DNA from 2 places in the Pseudonocardia petroleophila genome. Region 1 is predicted to be linked to the other one. Evidence: predicted binding sites of a transcription regulator. Region 1 holds the regulator's gene; the other holds the start of a gene.

Region 1 (8,728 bases):
TGCGCGCCGCACGTCCCGGTCCTCGGCGATCGCGGGCGACGTTTCCCCGGCGTAACCGGCGCGGCCCCCCGCGCGGTTACGGTGATCACGGTCGAAGGAGGCGCGGTGCCGATCGTCACCGGTTACGAGGACACGCCGGGCGGGCACGACGCGCTCGTCCTGGGTGCGCAGCTGACCCGGCTCACCGGGCTGAGCGCCGTGGTGGCCACGGTCTACCCCGTCGACGCGCGCGGGCTCGCCGTCGTCGCGCGCGACCCGCGCTGGCGGGAGAAGGCGCGCCGCGTCGCCGCGGGCCGGTTCTCGCGGGCGCGCGAGCTCATCGGCGACGGCTGGGGCGCCGACGAGCCGGAGTTCGTGGCGCTCACGCCCGGCTCGGTGGCCGACGTGCTCGCCGACCACGCCGACGACGTGGGGGCCGCCGTCCTCGTGGTGGGCTCGACCGGGCACGGGCTGCTGGGCCGCCTCGCCCCCGGCCGCACGGTGCAGCGGCTCCTGCCGCTGGCGCGCTGCCCGGTGGCGATCGCGCCGCGCGGCTACCGGCACCTCGGCACCGGGACCATGACCACGGTGACCGTGGCCTACGACGGCAGCGCCGAGGCCGACCGGGCCGTGGCGGTGGCCGTGCACCTCGCGGGCCGGACCGGGGCCGCGGTGCGGGTCGTCACCGTCGCCGAGGACGCCGACGGCGTGCCGGCGGCGCAGGCGCTCGCCCACAAGGGAATCGCGTCGCTGCCGGTCGAGGTCGACGCCATCAGCGACGTCGTGGTCGGCCCGGTGGCGGCCACCCTGGCCGCCCTGCCGGACCGCACGGACCTGCTCGTGGTGGGCTCGCGCGGCTACCGCTTCATGCAGCGGCTGCTGCTGGGCGGGGTGGCGGGGGTGCTCGTGCGCACCGCCCGCTACCCCGTGATCGTGGTGCCCGCCGCGGCGGGCGACGCCGTCAGAGGCGCCGCAGGACCGTGACCACCCGGCCGAGCACGGTGGCGTCGTCGCCGGGGATCGGGTCGTAGGCCGCGTTGGCCGGCATCAGCCACACGTGCCCGTCGCGCCGGGTGAACGTCTTGACCGTGGCCTCGCCGTCGATCATCGCCGCGACGATCTCCCCGTTCTCGGCGACCGGCTGCTGGCGCACGACCACCCAGTCGCCGTCGGTGATGGCCGCCTCGACCATCGAGTCGCCCCGCACCTTGAGCAGGAACAGGGTGCCCTCGCCGACGATCTCGCGCGGCAGCGGGAACACGCTCTCCACCGCCTGCTCGGCGAGGATCGGCCCACCGGCGGCGATCGTGCCCAGCAGCGGGACGAACGCGGGGGTGGGCCGCTCGACGACGCCGGAGTCCGACGGCGCCGCGTCGGGCTGCTCGTCGGGCGGGCGGACGTCGACCGCGCGGGTGCGGTTGGGGTCGCGCCGCAGGTAGCCCTTGCGCTCGAGCGTGCGCAGCTGGTGGTGCACCGACGAGGTGGAGGTGAGCCCGACGGCGTCGCCGATCTCGCGGACGCTCGGCGGGTAGCCGTGGCGCTCCACCCAGTCGCGGATGACCTCCAGCACCTTGCGCTGCCGGGGAGTGAGACCGACGGGGGCGCTCGCGGGGTCGGGGAACGTGCTCACCTGGGCGGTCGGCCCGGGGCGCACCCCCTCGTCGTCGCCACCCGTCGGGCCGGGCTCGTCCCGTGCCATGTGCTCGCGCCTCCTCGTCGGTACTGCTCGTTCGGTGCCGTGCGGTCCGTGCGGACCGGACACGTGTCGTGGGCCCGACCGTAGCCCCGATTCCGGTTCTCGCCAAACACATGTTCGAACGACACGCCCCGTTCTCTCGATTCTGTCGGTGGTCGGTGGTACACATCGCTCGACGATCGTTCGAACATGCGTTCCCGTTCGAACGGTGCGAGCAGTTCGAACGGTCAGCGGGTCCGAGCGAAGGGTGGAGTCCGGTGCACGATCAGATCGAGGACGGAATGCGGTTCGGCGGCACGGCCCTGCGCCGGACGGTGCCGGACCGGGCGCAGGTGCCGGACCGGGCGCAGGTGCCGGACCGGGGGCGGGCGCACCCCGCCCGGGTGCTGCCGCGGCGCGGGCGGGCCCCCGGGCCGCGGCCGGTGCGGCCCGTGCAGCCGCCGCGTGCGGTGCGGCCGGTGCAGCCGCCCCGTCCGGACGGCGACCGGGCGGGGGAGCGGGGGCAGCGCGGCGGGCGCGTCCTGCTGCGCTCGGTCCCGGTGCTGCCCCCGCGGGTGCTGCGCCGCCGCCGGGTGGCCGCCGCCATCGGCACGGCCCTGCTCACCGCCGCGGTCGTCGTGCTGCTGGGGCTGCTCGCCGACGTGGCCGCCGCGGCCCGGCACTCCGCCGCCGCGCCGGAGGTGACGAGCACCTCGCTCACACCGGTGGTGGCATCGCCCGTGCAGGTGGCGGGCGTGCTCGGGGGCTGACGCTTCGCGCCCGGCCCGCCGCCGGCCCGCGCCCGCGTGCCCGTTCGGACGACGCGGCGCCACCGATAGGGCCTCCCGGCTTTCAGTGCCCCTACATGTTGTGGTTACATGGGTGTCGTTAGCCCAGGGATGGGGTTCCGTTCGTCGGAGGGGGTTGTCCGTGCGCTGCCCGTTCTGCCGTCACTCCGACTGCCGGGTCATCGATTCCCGCGAGGTCGACGACGGGGTCGCCACCCGCCGCCGGCGCTCCTGCGCCTCCTGCGGGCGCCGGTTCACCACCGTCGAGGAGGCGGTGCTGGCCGTCGTCAAGCGCAGCGGGGTCACGGAGCCCTTCAGCCGCGACAAGGTCGTCAGCGGGGTCCGTCGGGCCTGCCAGGGCCGGCCCGTCGACGAGGACGCGCTGGCGCAGCTGGCGCACCGCGTCGAGGAGGCCGTCCGCGCGGGCGGCACCGCCGAGATCCCCAGCCACGAGGTCGGCCTCGCGATCCTCGGGCCGCTCCGCGAGCTCGACGAGGTGGCCTACCTCCGGTTCGCGAGCGTCTACCGCTCCTTCTCCTCCATCGAGGACTTCGAGAAGGAGATCGCCGACCTGCGCGACACGCCGGCGCGCGACACACCCGCCCGCGCCGCGCCCAGCTGACCCGTCCCACCGATCGTCGGCCCGACCCGGCCGCCCGACGCACCGCCGCGCCGGCACCGCACTCCGCGCCGTTGAACCGGACGTCGCGCACTCCCGTCATCACCGCCAACACTCGTACGCGGCGCGCACCGCAGGACCGATCCCGGTCCGTCGTGCGCGCAGGAGAGGGAACACCCATGACCGAGACCGTCGGCACCACGTCCGGACGCGGGAAGAAGGCACCCCGGGCCTCCCGGCCCGCTGGCCTCACGATCGAGCGGATCCACACCACCGCCGGCGTGCACCCCTACGACGAGGTCACCTGGGAGCGCCGCGACGTCGTCATGACCAACTGGCGCGACGGCACGATCAACTTCGAGCAGCGCGGTGTCGAGTTCCCCAGCAGCTGGTCGGTCAACGCCACCAACATCGTCACCAGCAAGTACTTCCGCGGGGCCGTCGGGGCGGTGGAGCGCGAGTCGAGCCTGCGCCAGCTCATCGACCGCGTGGTCGGGGTGTACCACCGCTCCGGCCTGGAGAACGGCTACTTCGCCACCGACGACGACGCCGAGGTGTTCGCCCACGAGCTCACCTGGATGCTGCTGCACCAGGTGTTCAGCTTCAACTCCCCGGTCTGGTTCAACGTCGGCACGACCTCGCCGCAGCAGGTCAGCGCGTGCTTCATCCTCGCCGTCGACGACACGATGGAGTCGATCCTCAACTGGTACCGCGAGGAGGGCCTGATCTTCAAGGGCGGCTCCGGCGCGGGCCTGAACCTCTCGCGCATCCGCAGCTCGAAGGAGCTGCTGTCCTCGGGCGGCACCGCCTCCGGGCCGGTCTCGTTCATGCGGGGCGCCGACGCCAGCGCGGGCACCATCAAGTCCGGCGGGGCCACCCGGCGCGCGGCGAAGATGGTCGTCCTCGACGTCGACCACCCCGACATCGAGGAGTTCGTCGAGACCAAGGCCAAGGAGGAGGCCAAGGTCCGCGTGCTGCGCGACGCCGGCTTCGACATGGACCTCGGCGGGGCCGACATCACCTCGGTGCAGTACCAGAACGCCAACAACTCCGTCCGGGTCACCGACGAGTTCATGCGCGCCGTCGAGGCGGGCACCGATTTCGGGCTCCGCGCGCGGATGACCGGCGAGGTCATCGAATCCGTCGACGCGAAGAAGCTGTTCCGCGGAATCGCCGAGGCCGCGTGGGCCTGCGCCGATCCCGGAATCCAGTACGACGGCACCATCAACGACTGGCACACCACCCCGGAATCGGGCCGGATCTCCGCGTCCAACCCGTGTTCGGAGTACATGCACCTCGACAACTCGAGCTGCAACCTCGCGTCGCTGAACCTGCTCACGTTCCTCGGTGACGACGGCCAGTTCGACGCCGCCCGCTTCCAGAAGTCGGTCGAGCTCATCATCACCGCGATGGACATCTCCATCTGCTTCGCCGACTTCCCGACCGACCCGATCGGCGAGACCACCCGCGCCTTCCGCCAGCTCGGCATCGGCTACGCCAACCTCGGTGCGCTGCTGATGGCCACCGGCCACGCCTACGACTCCGAGGGCGGCCGGTCGCTGGCCGCGGCCATCACCTCGCTGATGACCGGCGCGTCCTACAAGCGCTCCGCCGAGCTCGCCGGTGTCGTCGGCCCCTACGAGGGCTACGCCCGCAACGCGAGCGCCCACCAGCGCGTCATGCGCAAGCACGCCGCCGCCAACGACGACGTCCGCACGTTCCCGGCGAGCTCCGGCATCCACAAGCTGGCCACCATCGCCTGGAAGGACTGCCTGGCCACCGGCGAGCGCAACGGCTGGCGCAACGCCCAGGCCTCGGTGCTCGCCCCCACCGGCACCATCGGCCTGATGATGGACTGCGACACCACCGGCATCGAGCCGGACCTCGCGCTGGTCAAGTTCAAGAAGCTGGTCGGCGGCGGGTCGATGCAGATCGTCAACCAGACCGTGCCGCGCGCGCTCACCAAGCTCGGCTACCAGCCGGAGCAGGCCGAGGCCATCGTCGAGTACGTCGGCGAGCACGGCCACGTCGTCAACGCCCCCGGCCTGCACCCCGAGCACTACGAGGTGTTCGACTGCGCGATGGGCGAGCGGGTCATCGCCGCGATGGGCCACGTCCGGATGATGGCCGCGGTGCAGCCGTTCCTCTCCGGCGCGATCTCCAAGACGGTCAACATGCCGGAGACGGCCACGGTCGAGGACGTCGAGCGGGTCTACCTGGAGGGCTGGAAGCTCGGCCTCAAGGCGCTCGCGATCTACCGCGACAACTGCAAGGTCGGCCAGCCGCTGTCGGCGGGCAAGTCGGCCAAGAGCTCGGGCGGGGGGGAGAAGGAGACCGTCACCGTCGTCGAGCAGCGGCCGATACGGCGCCGCCTGCCCAAGAAGCGCCCCAGCGAGACCGTCTCGTTCACCGTCGGCGGCGCGGAGGGCTACCTCACCGCCGGGTCCTACCCCGACGACGGCCTCGGCGAGATCTTCGTCAAGCTCGGCAAGCAGGGCTCCACGCTGTCGGGCGTGATGGACGCGTTCTCGATGTCGATCTCGGTGGGCCTGCAGTACGGGATCCCGCTGGAGTTCTACGTCTCGAAGTTCTCCAACCTGCGCTTCGAGCCGGCGGGCATGACCGACGACCCGGACGTCCGCATCGCCACCAGCGTGCTCGACTACCTGTTCCGCCGCCTCGCGCTCGACCACCTGCCCTACGAGAAGCGCGCGCAGCTCGGCATCTTCTCCGCCGACGAGCGCACCGCGCAGGTGGCCGACCAGTACGGCGAGACCGTCGACGTCGAGGGCCTGCGCCAGGGCGTGGAGACCGAGCACACCGGCCCCGTGACCCCGGCCGGCGCCTCGAAGGCCCCGGTCGAGGTGGGCAGCTCCACCGAGCTGCTGGAGCTGCGGATGGGCAAGGCCGCCGACGCGCCGCTGTGCATGACCTGCGGCACGAAGATGCGCCCCGCCGGTTCCTGCTACCTGTGCGAGGGCTGCGGCAGCACCAGCGGCTGCAGCTGACCCCCCCGCTCCGGAGCCGTGGTGCCGCTGGAGGGCACCACGGCTCCGCCGGGCGTCAGGTGAGGGTGACCACCGCGGACCCGTCGTCGTTGGGCAGCTCGTCGACGACGGCCAGCACGTTCACCGACAGCAGGTTCGCGATGCCGTGGTGCACCGACAGGAACGCGGTGTCGGAGGCGTCGCGGCCGGTCCCGATCCGCAGCATCGACGGCCGCGGGGCCAGCCCGGTGGCGTCGACGACCCGCCAGGAGCCGTCGACCCACGCCTCGACGACCGCGTGGAAGTCCATCGGGTCCAGCCCCGGCGCGTAGACGGCGACCAGCCGCGCGGGCACGTCACGCGCGCGCAGCAGGGCCACGACCAGGTGCGCGTAGTCGCGGCAGACGCCCTCGCCGAGCAGGAGCGTGTCGATCGCGTCGTCGGTGGGCTTGCTCGACCCGCTGAGGTAGAACAGGCGCCCCCACACGAAGTCGCGGACGGCGGAGACGAGCTCGCCGGTGTCGTCGATGCCGTCGAACTCGCCGCCCGCGATCGAGAGCAGCCGGTCCGACGGGCAGTAGCGGCTGGGCCGGCGGTAGGCGAGCAGGTCGAGCTCGGTGGTCTCCGGCGCGGGCAGCGGCCCCTCGACGGTGGCCGCGTACTCCAGCACCGTGCGCCCCACCTGCGCGTCGACGACGTGCAGGCGGCCGTCGTGCGGGGCCGCGACCTCGCGCCACGGCACCGCCTCGCCGTCGCGGGTGATCGACAGCTTCTCGTCGGCCGACGCGGACGCGACGGCCACCTGGAAGGCGAGGAGAGCGGGCTCGGTGACGTCCAGCTCGAGGAACGCGGTTACCTGACGACGGTGCACGCGGCGATCGTCGCAGCCGTCGATGACAGCCGCGTGTCCGCACCGCCGTCGGGGGTCAGCCCGCCTCGTACCGGGCTTCGCGGATCAGCTCCTCCACCGCGCTGCGCTGCACGCGGAACGACCTCCCGAACCGCACCGCCGGGAGCTCCCCGCTGTGCACGAGGCGGTACACCGTCATCTTCGAGACCCGCATCCGGTCCGCCACCTCGGCCACGGTGAGGAACGGTGCGCCGATCATCTCCGGCACTTCTGCAGCCATCCTGCCCACGCCTCTCGTCCCGCCCCGGGGGGCGCTGTTCACCGTGGGTGGGACAGTACGGGAGCAGGCCTCACCCTCCGGGGTACTCCGACCGGCACGAACAGGTGAGGATCACGCCCGTTCCGTCCGGTTCGCCACGCGGGGTGGCAGCGCCAGGGTGGTACTCGGCCCGGACGGGTGCGTGTGCAGCGCATAGGGTCGGGCGGTGATCCTCGACGACGACCCCGACGGCGACTGGACCAGCGGCGGCCCCTACCGCTGCGCCCCCGACGTCTACCGCATCCCGCTGCCCCTGCCGCAGGACGGCCTGCGGGCGGTGAACGTCTACGCGATCCCCGACGGCGACGGCTGGACGCTGATCGACTCGGGCTGGGCGCTGGCCGAGTCGCGCGAGCTGCTGACCGCGGCACTGGGCCGGCTCGGGGCCGGGCTCGGCGACGTCCGCCGGTTCCTCGTCACCCACATCCACCGCGACCACTACACGCAGGCCATCGCGCTGCGCCAGGAGTTCGGGGCGCACGTCGCGCTCGGGCGGGGGGAGGAGAGCGGGCTCGCGGAGATCCACAGGTCCGGTCGCGACCCGTTCGAGGCCCACCGGTCGCGGCTGCTGCGCGCCGGGGCCGACGCGCTGGCGGCCACGATCGAGGCGACCCGGCCGGAGCCGGGCGACCTGTCGGTCTGGGAGCCGCCGGACGAGTGGATCGAGGACGGCGCCGAGATCGCGGTGGGGGACACGCAGGTCCTTACCGCCGTCGAGACGCCCGGGCACACCCGCGGCCACCTCGTCTTCGCCGACGACGCCGCCGGGCTGCTGTTCGCCGGCGACCACGTCCTGCCGCGCATCACCCCGTCGATCGGCTTCGAGCCGAACCCGACGCCGAGCCCGCTGGCCGACTTCCTGACCTCCCTGCAGCTCATCCGCTCCCGCAAGGACGCCTCGCTGCTGCCGGCGCACGGGCCGATCGGGATGCGCGTGCACGAGCGGGTCGACGCCCTGCTCGAGCACCACGGCGACCGGCTCGACGCCACCCTCGCCGCGGTGCGCGAGGGCCGGTCGACCGCGCAGTCCGTCGCGGAGGCGCTGCCCTGGACGCGGCACCGCAGGCGCCTGCCCGAGATGGACACCTTCAACGCGATGCTCGCCGTCCTGGAGACCCAGGCGCACCTCGACGTGCTCGCCGAACGGGGTGCTGTGACGATCACGTTGCAGTCCGGAGTCGCTCACTACACATCGTGATAACGATTCACTCCGTGTAGGCGTCAGGACGGGTCGTTGCGCCGACCGGTCGTACGCTCCGCGTCGTGTCCGTACCCGGAACGGGGCGTCTGAGCCTCGCGCTCGTGGCCTTCGCCGTCGGCGTGTCCGGCGTCGTGCTGGCCACCGAGGGGGTCACGTTCGGGGGCCCGGCGCCGACCGTCGCGCTCGCGCCCGTCGTGTCGACCGGGTGCGCGGCCGCCGGGCCCTACGTCGTGCCGGAGCGGGGGAGCGTCGGGCTGCCGCCGTCGCTGCGGCTGTGCGCGGGCGGCCCGCTCACGGTGACGACGCCCGG
Region 2 (8,728 bases), 1.2 Mb from region 1:
TCTGGCACGACCCGCGCCGCCGCCAGTGCGGGCTGGCCTCGCTGACGACGCTGGTCTTCGACGACGCCGAGCTGACCCAGCTGCGCTACTCCGAGCCCGCGGGGGCCAGCGACCCGCGCACGACCGGCGCATGAGGCGGCTCGCCCTCGCCGTCGTCGCGGTGCTCGCGCTCGCCGGCTGCTCCACCAGCCAGGACGCCGTGGCGAACGACGGCGAGTTCACGTTCGTCGCCCCGGGCGGCCAGACCACGATCCTCTACGACCCGCCCGCCGACCGCGGCCGCGTCACCGGGATCTCCGGGGAGAGCCTGCTCGAGCCCGGCACGGAGATCGGGATCGACGACTACGCCGGTCAGGTCGTGATCCTCAACGTCTGGGGGTCGTGGTGCGGGCCGTGCCGCGACGAGCTGCCCGACCTGCAGTTCGTGCAGGACTCCGTCGAGGGGGTGTCGGTGCTCGGTCTCGACGTGCGCGACTCCCGTGACGCCGCCGCCGACTTCGTGCGCGACCGGGGCCTGACGTTCGACTCGATCTACGACAGCCCGGCCCGCACCCTCGCCCGGCTGTCGGGCTACCCGCGCAACACCACCCCGTCGACGCTGGTGCTGGACAAGCAGCACCGGGTCGCCGCGGTGTACCTGACGCAGATCCGGATCACCGAGCTGATCCCGGTCGTCGAGCGGCTGGTGGCCGAGCCGGCCTGACTCGCACTACACGTTGTAGAACCCGGCGCGCGCGACCGGGGTGGACGGGCCTACCCTGGACCGTGATGGACCCCTCGACCACCCTCGCGGTCTCCGGCCCGCTGCTGGTCGCGGCCCTCGTGGCCGTGCTGGCGGGAGCGGTGAGTTTCGCGTCCCCGTGCGTCGTGCCGCTGGTCCCCGGCTACCTCGCCTACCTCGCCGGCCTGGTCGGCGCCGACGCCCCGCCGGCCACCCCGGCGCAGGTGCAGGTGCAGACCCGCCGCGCCGGGAGGTGGCGCGTCGCCGGCGCGGCCGGGCTGTTCGTCGCCGGGTTCACGGTGGTGTTCGGCGCGATCCTCACCGGCGTCGTCTGGCTCGCCGACACGCTCGTCGCGAACGAGGCGGTGCTGCAGCGAGTCGGCGGGGTCGTGATGATCGCGATGGGGCTGGCGTTCGTCGGGCTCATCCCGGTCCTGCAGAACGAGCGCCGCGTGCACTGGGTGCCGCGCGCCGGGCTGTGGGGCGCCCCGCTGCTGGGCGCGGTGTTCGGGCTCGGCTGGGTGCCGTGCATCGGCCCCACGCTGGCCGGGGTCGTCGCGGTCGCGGCGGGCACCGGGGGCGGGTCGCTGCGCGGGGTCGTGCTCACGCTCGCCTACTGCGCCGGGCTCGGGCTGCCCTTCGTCCTCATCGCGCTGGGCGCCTCGCGCGCCGTCACCGCGCTCGGCTGGCTGCGCCGCAACACCCGCGCGATCCAGATCGGCGGCGGCGTGCTGATGGTGGGCGTCGGCCTGCTCCTCGTCACCGGGATCTGGGGCGGGCTGCTCGCCCAGCTGCAGGTCTCGATCGCCGGCTTCACCCCGGCGCTGTAGATGGTCACCGAGGCGCCCGTCCGGGCCACCCCGCAGCAGCCGCGCCCGCCGGGCTGGACCGTGCTGCGCAACGCCTGGCGCGCACTCACCTCGATGCGCACCGCGCTGATCCTGCTGTTCCTGCTCGCCGTCGCGGCCCTGCCCGGGGCGCTGCTGCCGCAGCGCTCGCTCAACCAGCGCCTCGTCGACCAGTACTTCGCCGACTACCCGACCCTCGCGCCGCTGCTCGACCGCGTCGGGGCGTTCGACGTCTTCGCTGCCCCGTGGTTCGCCGCGATCTACCTGCTGCTGATGGTGTCGCTGATCGGGTGCGTCCTGCCCCGCACCGTCGACGACGCCCGCGCGCTGCGCGCGAAGCCCGTCGCCACCCCGCGCAACCTCGCCCGCCTGCCGCACCACGGCGGCGGCACACTCGACGCCGACCTCGACGGGGCCGCCGAGCGGGTGCGCGGGCAGCTGCGCGGCTGGCGGGTCGCCGAGCGCGAGGAGGACGGCGGGCGCCGCACGTTCTCCGCGGAGAAGGGCTACTCGCGCGAGATCGGCAACCTGGTCTTCCACCTGTCGCTGGTCGGGCTGCTGATCGGGTTCGCGGCCGGCAAGCTGTTCGGCTACGAGGGCCAGGTGATCGTGCCCGCGGGCGGCGGCGAGTTCTGCAACACCGGCATCCTCGGCTACGACTCGTTCCGCGCGGGCACGCTCGTCGACGGCACCGACCTCGCGCCGTTCTGCGTCCGCGTCGACGACTTCACCGCCACCTACCTGCCCACCGGCCAGCCCGACCGGTACGACGCCGCACTGGGCTACCAGACCGGTGCGGACCTCGCCGCAGGCTCCGCCGACGCCTGGCGCTCCTTCCCGCTGTCGGTGAACAACCCGCTGCGCACCGACGGCGCCCGCGTCTACCTGCTCGGCAACGGCTACGCGCCGATCTTCACGGTGACCTTCCCCGGCGGCGAGGTGCGCACCGGCGACGTGCAGTGGCGTCCCGTCGACCAGGCGACGCTGCTGTCGGAGGGGGCCACGAAGTTCGAGCCGCCCGGCGTCACCGACGACGAGCAGCGGCGCACCGGGCAGCTCGCGATCACCGGGCTGCTCGCGCCCACCACGTCCGGCGGCGCCGTCGTCACCTCGGTGTTCCCCGACCTGCGCGACCCCGAGGTCGCGATCGACGTGCTGCGCGGCGACCTCGGCCTCGACGACGGGCGCGGGCAGTCGATCTTCGAGGTGGACCAGGCGCAGGTCGACTCCGGGGCCCTGGTGCGGGTGGCGCGGGAGAACCTCGTGCCCGGCCAGGGCCTCACCCTCGACGACGGCACGCAGATCCGGTTCGACGGCGTGCGCAAGTGGGTCAACCTGCAGATCAGCCACGATCCCGGCCAGATCTGGGTGCTCGTGTTCGCCGTGACCATGCTCGCCGGGCTGGCGGCCTCGCTGGGCGTGCGCCGTCGCCGGTTCTGGGCCCGCCTCACCCCCTCCGACCAGCCCGGACGTACCGTGGTGGAGCTCGGTGGGCTCGCCCGCACCGACCGCGCCGGATACGGCGAGGAGTTCGACCGCCTCCGGGCGGACCTGCTGGAACCCCACGTGGTGAAGGACCCCTGATGCTCGCTCAGTACAGCGACCTCCTCTTCATGGCCGCCGTCGGCGTCTACGTGCTGGCGATGGTCCTGCACGCGGCCGAGTTCGCGGCCGCCCGGTCGGCGAAGCCGGTCCTGGTCGGGGCAGGCGGACCGGACACCGTCGAGCCACCGGCGCGCAGCGAGCGCTACGCGCGGATGGCCGTCTCGCTGACGGTGCTGGGTGCGGTGCTGCAGTTCGCCTCGATCGTCACGCGCGGGCTGGCCGCGGAGCGCTGGCCGCTGGGCAACATGTACGAGTTCACCTCGGCGATCTGCCTGGCCGCGGTCGTCGGCTGGCTGGTGATGCTCCGCCGCTCGCCGGTCACGCGGGCCGTGGGCCCGTTCGTCCTGCTGCCGGTGGTCGTGCTGCTGTTCCTCGCCGGCACCGTGCTCTACGCCCAGGCCGCACCCGTCGTGCCGGCCCTGCAGTCGTATTGGCTGGTCATCCACGTCACCACGATCACGATCTCGTCGGGGCTGCTGCTCGTGCCCGGCGTCGCGAGCATCCTGTTCCTGATGCGGGGCGCCGGCTGGCTGTCCGACCGGCTGCCGTCGGCCGACGTCCTCGACCGGCTCGCCTACCGCGTCACGATCATCGCCTTCCCGCTGTTCACCTTCGCCGTCATCGCCGGGGCCATCTGGGCCGAGGCCGCGTGGGGCCGGTTCTGGGGCTGGGACCCCAAGGAGACCGTCGCGTTCGTCTCCTGGGTGATCTACGCCGCGTACCTGCACGCCCGCGCCACCGCGGGCTGGCGGGCGGCCCGGGCCGCCTGGATCAACGTGGCCGGGTTCGCCACCGTGCTGTTCAACCTGTTCTTCATCAACATGGTGGTCGCCGGCCTGCACTCCTACGCGGGCCTGGGCTGATCGCGATCAGGGCCACCCGTACGCGCCTCGACCGCGGGCGGTGACGCGACTACCGTCGGCGTCCGTGGCAGGGTCAAGCGGTCGGTACGACGGGTTCGACGGGAAGCGTTGATGACGGAGCGTGAGTCCGAGAGCGACGGGGACTACGCCGACGGCTCGGTCGGTCGCTATGTCCGCGAGCAGTGGGGCGCCGCGGCCCCACCTCGCAAGACCCGCCCGTACGTGGCGCCGGTCCGGCCGTCGGAGTCCCCGGCCGACGGCGAGCAGCCCGACGCGCCGGCGGGCGACCCCTCGTTGCCCCTGCGCCCCCCGGCCCACCGGCTCGACGAGCTGGCCGAGCACGACGACGTCGCGGCCTGGGCGGAGCGGGGCCGGGCGGCCGCGACCCGTCCGGCGGAGCCCGACGGCCCGGGAGCCGCACCGGTGGCGCCCGAGGCGGGCGGACGCGTCCCGGAGGCCCGGGTCCCCGACCCCCGGACCGCCGGTCCCGCGCCCGCCGACGCCCGTCGCCCGGACGCGCCCCCCGCCGCTGCCCGGCAGGCCGAGACGCCCGCCGGTGACCGCCCGGCCGACGACCGTGCAGCCGATGACCGGGCAGCCCGTGACCGGGCAGCCGGCGAGGGTGCAGCCGGCGCCCGCCCCGCGCCGGCCCGTCCCGCGGCCGCCGTACCGCCGCCCGCGCGTCCGCCGCGCCCCCCGTTCCAGCCCGGCCCCTCGGGCGTCACCGGACCCCCTGCCGCCGGGAACGGGTCCGCGCCCGACCCCGGTCCGCGCACCCCGCCCCGCGGGGCCCCGCGCTGGACCGACCCCGGCGCCGTCGCCGCCCAGCAGGCCCAGCACGCCCGCAACCCCGAGCAGCCCGACCTGTCCTCGGCCCGGCTGCTGCGCCCCAGCAAGCGGCCCCCGCAGTCGGGGTGGCGCCGGCTGGTCTACGTCCTGTCCGGGCGGCTGATCAACCCGGGGGAGAGCCCCCTGGACGTGCGCCGTCGCGAGCTCACCGTGCGCGTCAACCAGCCGCTGCTGGGCTGCTACAAGATCGGCGTGCTGAGCCTGAAGGGCGGCGTCGGCAAGACCACGATGACGGCCACCCTCGGCGCGACGTTCGCGTCGCTGCGCGGTGACCGCGTCGTGGCCGTCGACGCCAACCCCGACCGCGGCACGCTGAGCCAGAAGATCCCGCTGGAGACCAGCGCGACCGTGCGCAACCTGCTCCGCGACGCGCAGCGCGTCCGCCGCTACACCGACGTGCGGGCCTACACCTCGCAGGGGCCGTCGCGGCTGGAGGTGCTGGCCAGCGAGCAGGACCCGGCGGTCTCGGAGGCGTTCAGCGAGGACGACTACCGCCGCACCGTCAACCTGCTGGAGCACTTCTACAACATCGTGCTCACCGACTGCGGCACCGGACTGATGCACTCGGCGATGTACGGCGTGCTCGGGGTGGCCGACCAGCTGATCATCGTGTCGTCCAGCTCGATCGACGGGGCGCGCAGCGCGTCGGCCACGATGGACTGGCTCGACGCCCACGGCCACGGCGACCTCGTGCGCAACGCGGTGGCGGTGGTCAACAGCGTCAGCCGCTCGTCGGGCGGGGTGGACCTGGACCGGGTGGCCGAGCACTTCGCGGCGCGCTGCCGGGCCGTCGTGCAGATCCCCTTCGACGCACACCTGCAGGAGGGGGCGGAGGTCGATCTGGACAGGCTGGAGCCCCAGACGCGCCTCGCGCTCCTGGAGCTGGCCGCCGCCGTGGCCGACGCGTTCGCCTCGGCCCACAGCAGCGGCTGAACCCCGCTCAGGCCGGCGGGTCGTCCGGGCGCTTCACGCGCTCGTCGAGCTGGCGCAGGAAGTCGGGATCGTCGTCGGGGCCGCTGACGCGCGGGCGGGCCGGACCGGGGCCGGACCGCTCACCCGCGGGCGACTCGTCGCCGCCGACGGTGCTCATCGCCTTCCAGAGCACCAGTGCGATGATCGCGGCGCCGACGAACGCGATGAAGAACAACATGGCCACCACCTCCGCCGTCGAGATTAGCGGAGGTGGGGCGTGACGGGGGTGAAGCCGCCGGATGCGATGCGGCGGAGCGTGCTCAGCCGTGCGCGGGCGGTAGCGTCGCCTCGCTGGTGAGGTCGGCGAGCAGGCCGCGGACCTCGGACTCGCGGAAGCGGCGGTGCCCGCCCGGGGTGCGGATCGAGCCGATGCGACCGGCCGAGGCCCAGCGGGTGACGGTCTTGGGGTCGACGCGGAACAGACCGGCGACCTCGCCGGGGGTGAGGAGTCTTTCCTCGCTGCTCGTGGGTGCTGCCATGGTGCGCCTCCAGGTGGAATGTCCTGATGCATCGTGACACTCGGGACCCCGGGTACTCGAACGGTTGTCCGGAGGTAAAGGGCGCCTAAAGGACGAAACGGACGAGCGTCCGGGTCGTCCCGCGGGGTCGTAGGCTCGGGGCATGACGTCACCACCCGCCCCGGGCCTGCTGCCCACCATCGGGCTCTACGCGCTCGCGCGGCTCGGGCTCGTCGCCGTCGTCGCCGCGCTGCTCGCGCTCGCGGGTGTCCCGGTGCTGGTCGCGGTGCTGGTGGGGCTGATCGTGGCGCTGCCGCTGTCGATGGTGCTGTTCCGCGGGCTGCGGTCCCGCCTCGACGCGGCACTGGCCGAGTCGTCGCGGCGGCGCGGGGCGGAGCGCGAGGCGCTGCGGTCGCGGCTGCGCGGGGAGACCGAGTAGCGGCTGCGCCGCCCGCGCGTGCGGGTCAGAGCACGCCGCTGAGCGCCGTGCCGACGCCGGTGAGGACGGACCACGCGAGGAGCGTCACCCCGGTGGCGCCGAGCACGCGGACCAGCGCGCGCCCGTCGGCCCCCTGCAGCACCTGGCGGGCCGGCAGGAACGCCAGCGGCAGCGCGGCCAGTGCGATCAGCATCGGCCAGCTGCGCAGCCCGGCCAGCGCGGAGAGCAGGAACGGGGCGGCGACGAGCGCGACGTAGAGGCGCCGGGTGTCGGTGTCGCCGAGCAGGACGGCGAGCGTGCGCTTGCCGGAGACGGTGTCGGTGGGGATGTCGCGCAGGTTGTTGGCCACGAGCACCGCGCACGTCAGCAGCCCGACGCCGACCGCCCCGATCACCGCGAGCGGGCTCGGCGGCCCGCTCTGCGTGATCACGGTGCCGAGCACGGCGACCGGCCCGAAGAACACGAACACGGCCACCTCGCCGAGCCCCGCGTAGCCGTAGGGCCGCGAGCCGCCGGTGTAGAACCAGGCGCCGGCGATGCACAGGGCGCCCACCGCGATCAGCCACCACTGCTGGGCGAGGGACACCAGCGTCAGGCCGGCCAGCCCCGCCACCACGAAGCAGCCGAACGCCGCCGCGCGCACGCTGGAGGCCTCCGCCAGCTTCGACCCGACCAGGCGCACCGGCCCGACCCGGTCGTCGTCGGTGCCGCGGATGCCGTCGGAGTAGTCGTTGGCGTAGTTCACGCCGATGACCAGCGCGACGGCCACGAGCAGCGCCAGCAGTGCCCGCCCCGGCGCGACGGTCCCGGCCCCGATCGCGGCGCCGGTCCCGACCACGACCGGGGAGACGGCGGTCGGCAGGGTGCGCGGGCGGGCGCCCTGCACCCACTGGTTCAACGTGGCCACACGGGAACGCTATCCGGCCCGGTCACCGCGGCCCCTGGGGTGGGTGGTGCCCCGGACCGGTCACCGCGGGTGGACGGCCGGGTGATCGGTCCGGGACGGGGGTGGTGGTCGGTCCGGCGACCGCGCCGCTCGACTCGTGACGATCAGCCGAGGGGGGCGTCGGGGGTCGTGCTCGGGGTGGTGGTGGGCGCCGGAACCTCCGGGGTGGTGGTCGCGCCCGTGGTGTCGCAGGGGGTGGCGGCCGGGGTGGCGCTGCTCGTGGCGGCACCGGTCGCGGAGGTGGGGTCGGCCGACGGGGTGCCGGTCGGGGTGGGGTCGGCCGACGGGGTGCCGGTCGGGGTGGCGTCGGCGGTGGAGGTGTCGGTGGTAGTGGTGGCGGCGTCGGCGGTGGCGCCGTCGGCGGGGGCGGCCGCGGTGGCGTCGGTGGAGGTGTCGCTGGTGGGGGTGCCGGTCGGGGTGGCGTCGGCGGAGGCGGCGTCGGCGGCGGTGGAGGTGGCGTCGGTGCCGGCGTCGGCGCACGAGGTGGCGGTGGTGGCGTCGGCGGGGGTGGCGCTGTCGCCGGCGACGGGGGCGTCGGTCGTCGCGGGGGCGGTGTCGCACGAGGCCACGCCCTCGGCGTCGGTCACCTCGTCGGCCTCGATGTACTGGTCGGTGCCGATCCGCAGCCAGGTGCCGGACGCCGCGGACAGGGCGCACTCGACGGGGACGGCGGCGCTCTCCGCGGCCACGCCCACGACCTCGGCGCCCGAGTCGGGGGCCGCGAGGACGTCGACCGGGGAGTCGGAGCTCACCAGGGAGAGGCGGACCGAGCCGGTCCACAGGTAGTCGACGGTGACCCAGGCGTTGTCGGTGAGGCCGAGCGCGTCCCAGAACAGGCCGTCGCCGAGGTCGATGCCGGCCGGGTTGGAGGGGGTGCGGCCGAACTGGTCGCGCCCGCCGTTGTAGCCGTCGGCGTGCGCGGCCTGGGCCTGCGGCACGCCCTGGGGGAGGTCCTTCCACTCCTGGCGCTGGTCGGAGGGGTTCCAGTAGTCGTCGCGGGTGTTCCACGGGCCCACGTCCCAGACCG

The links. Region 1 encodes LexA, which represses DNA repair genes until DNA is damaged. Its sites were predicted from a motif close to CGAACACGTGTTCG; they were not measured.
Region 2: the regulator LexA is predicted to act here: its motif matches at 6,395-6,408, upstream of H6H00_RS11385 (BldC family transcriptional regulator).

Annotation. Positions count from the first base shown of each region.
Region 1 is NZ_CP060131.1:3,427,221-3,435,948, forward strand. Features, by position in the region: gene H6H00_RS17060 (universal stress protein) at 106-963, shown strand; gene lexA (transcriptional repressor LexA) at 941-1,678, opposite strand; gene H6H00_RS17070 (hypothetical protein) at 1,933-2,424, shown strand; gene nrdR (transcriptional regulator NrdR) at 2,585-3,064, shown strand; gene H6H00_RS17080 (vitamin B12-dependent ribonucleotide reductase) at 3,241-6,069, shown strand; gene H6H00_RS17085 (transglutaminase-like domain-containing protein) at 6,125-6,919, opposite strand; gene H6H00_RS17090 (helix-turn-helix domain-containing protein) at 6,975-7,178, opposite strand; gene H6H00_RS17095 (MBL fold metallo-hydrolase) at 7,384-8,415, shown strand; gene H6H00_RS17100 (hypothetical protein) at 8,481-8,728, shown strand, end outside.
Region 2 is NZ_CP060131.1:2,248,715-2,257,442, forward strand. Features, by position in the region: gene H6H00_RS11350 (histidine phosphatase family protein) at 1-134, shown strand, start outside; gene H6H00_RS11355 (TlpA family protein disulfide reductase) at 131-703, shown strand; gene H6H00_RS11360 (cytochrome c biogenesis CcdA family protein) at 769-1,551, shown strand; gene resB (cytochrome c biogenesis protein ResB) at 1,552-3,153, shown strand; gene ccsB (c-type cytochrome biogenesis protein CcsB) at 3,153-4,037, shown strand; gene H6H00_RS11375 (MinD/ParA family ATP-binding protein) at 4,461-5,819, shown strand; gene H6H00_RS11380 (hypothetical protein) at 5,827-6,036, opposite strand; gene H6H00_RS11385 (BldC family transcriptional regulator) at 6,119-6,337, opposite strand; gene H6H00_RS11390 (DUF4229 domain-containing protein) at 6,480-6,755, shown strand; gene H6H00_RS11395 (1,4-dihydroxy-2-naphthoate polyprenyltransferase) at 6,781-7,662, opposite strand; gene H6H00_RS11400 (DUF8814 domain-containing protein) at 7,806-8,728, opposite strand, start outside.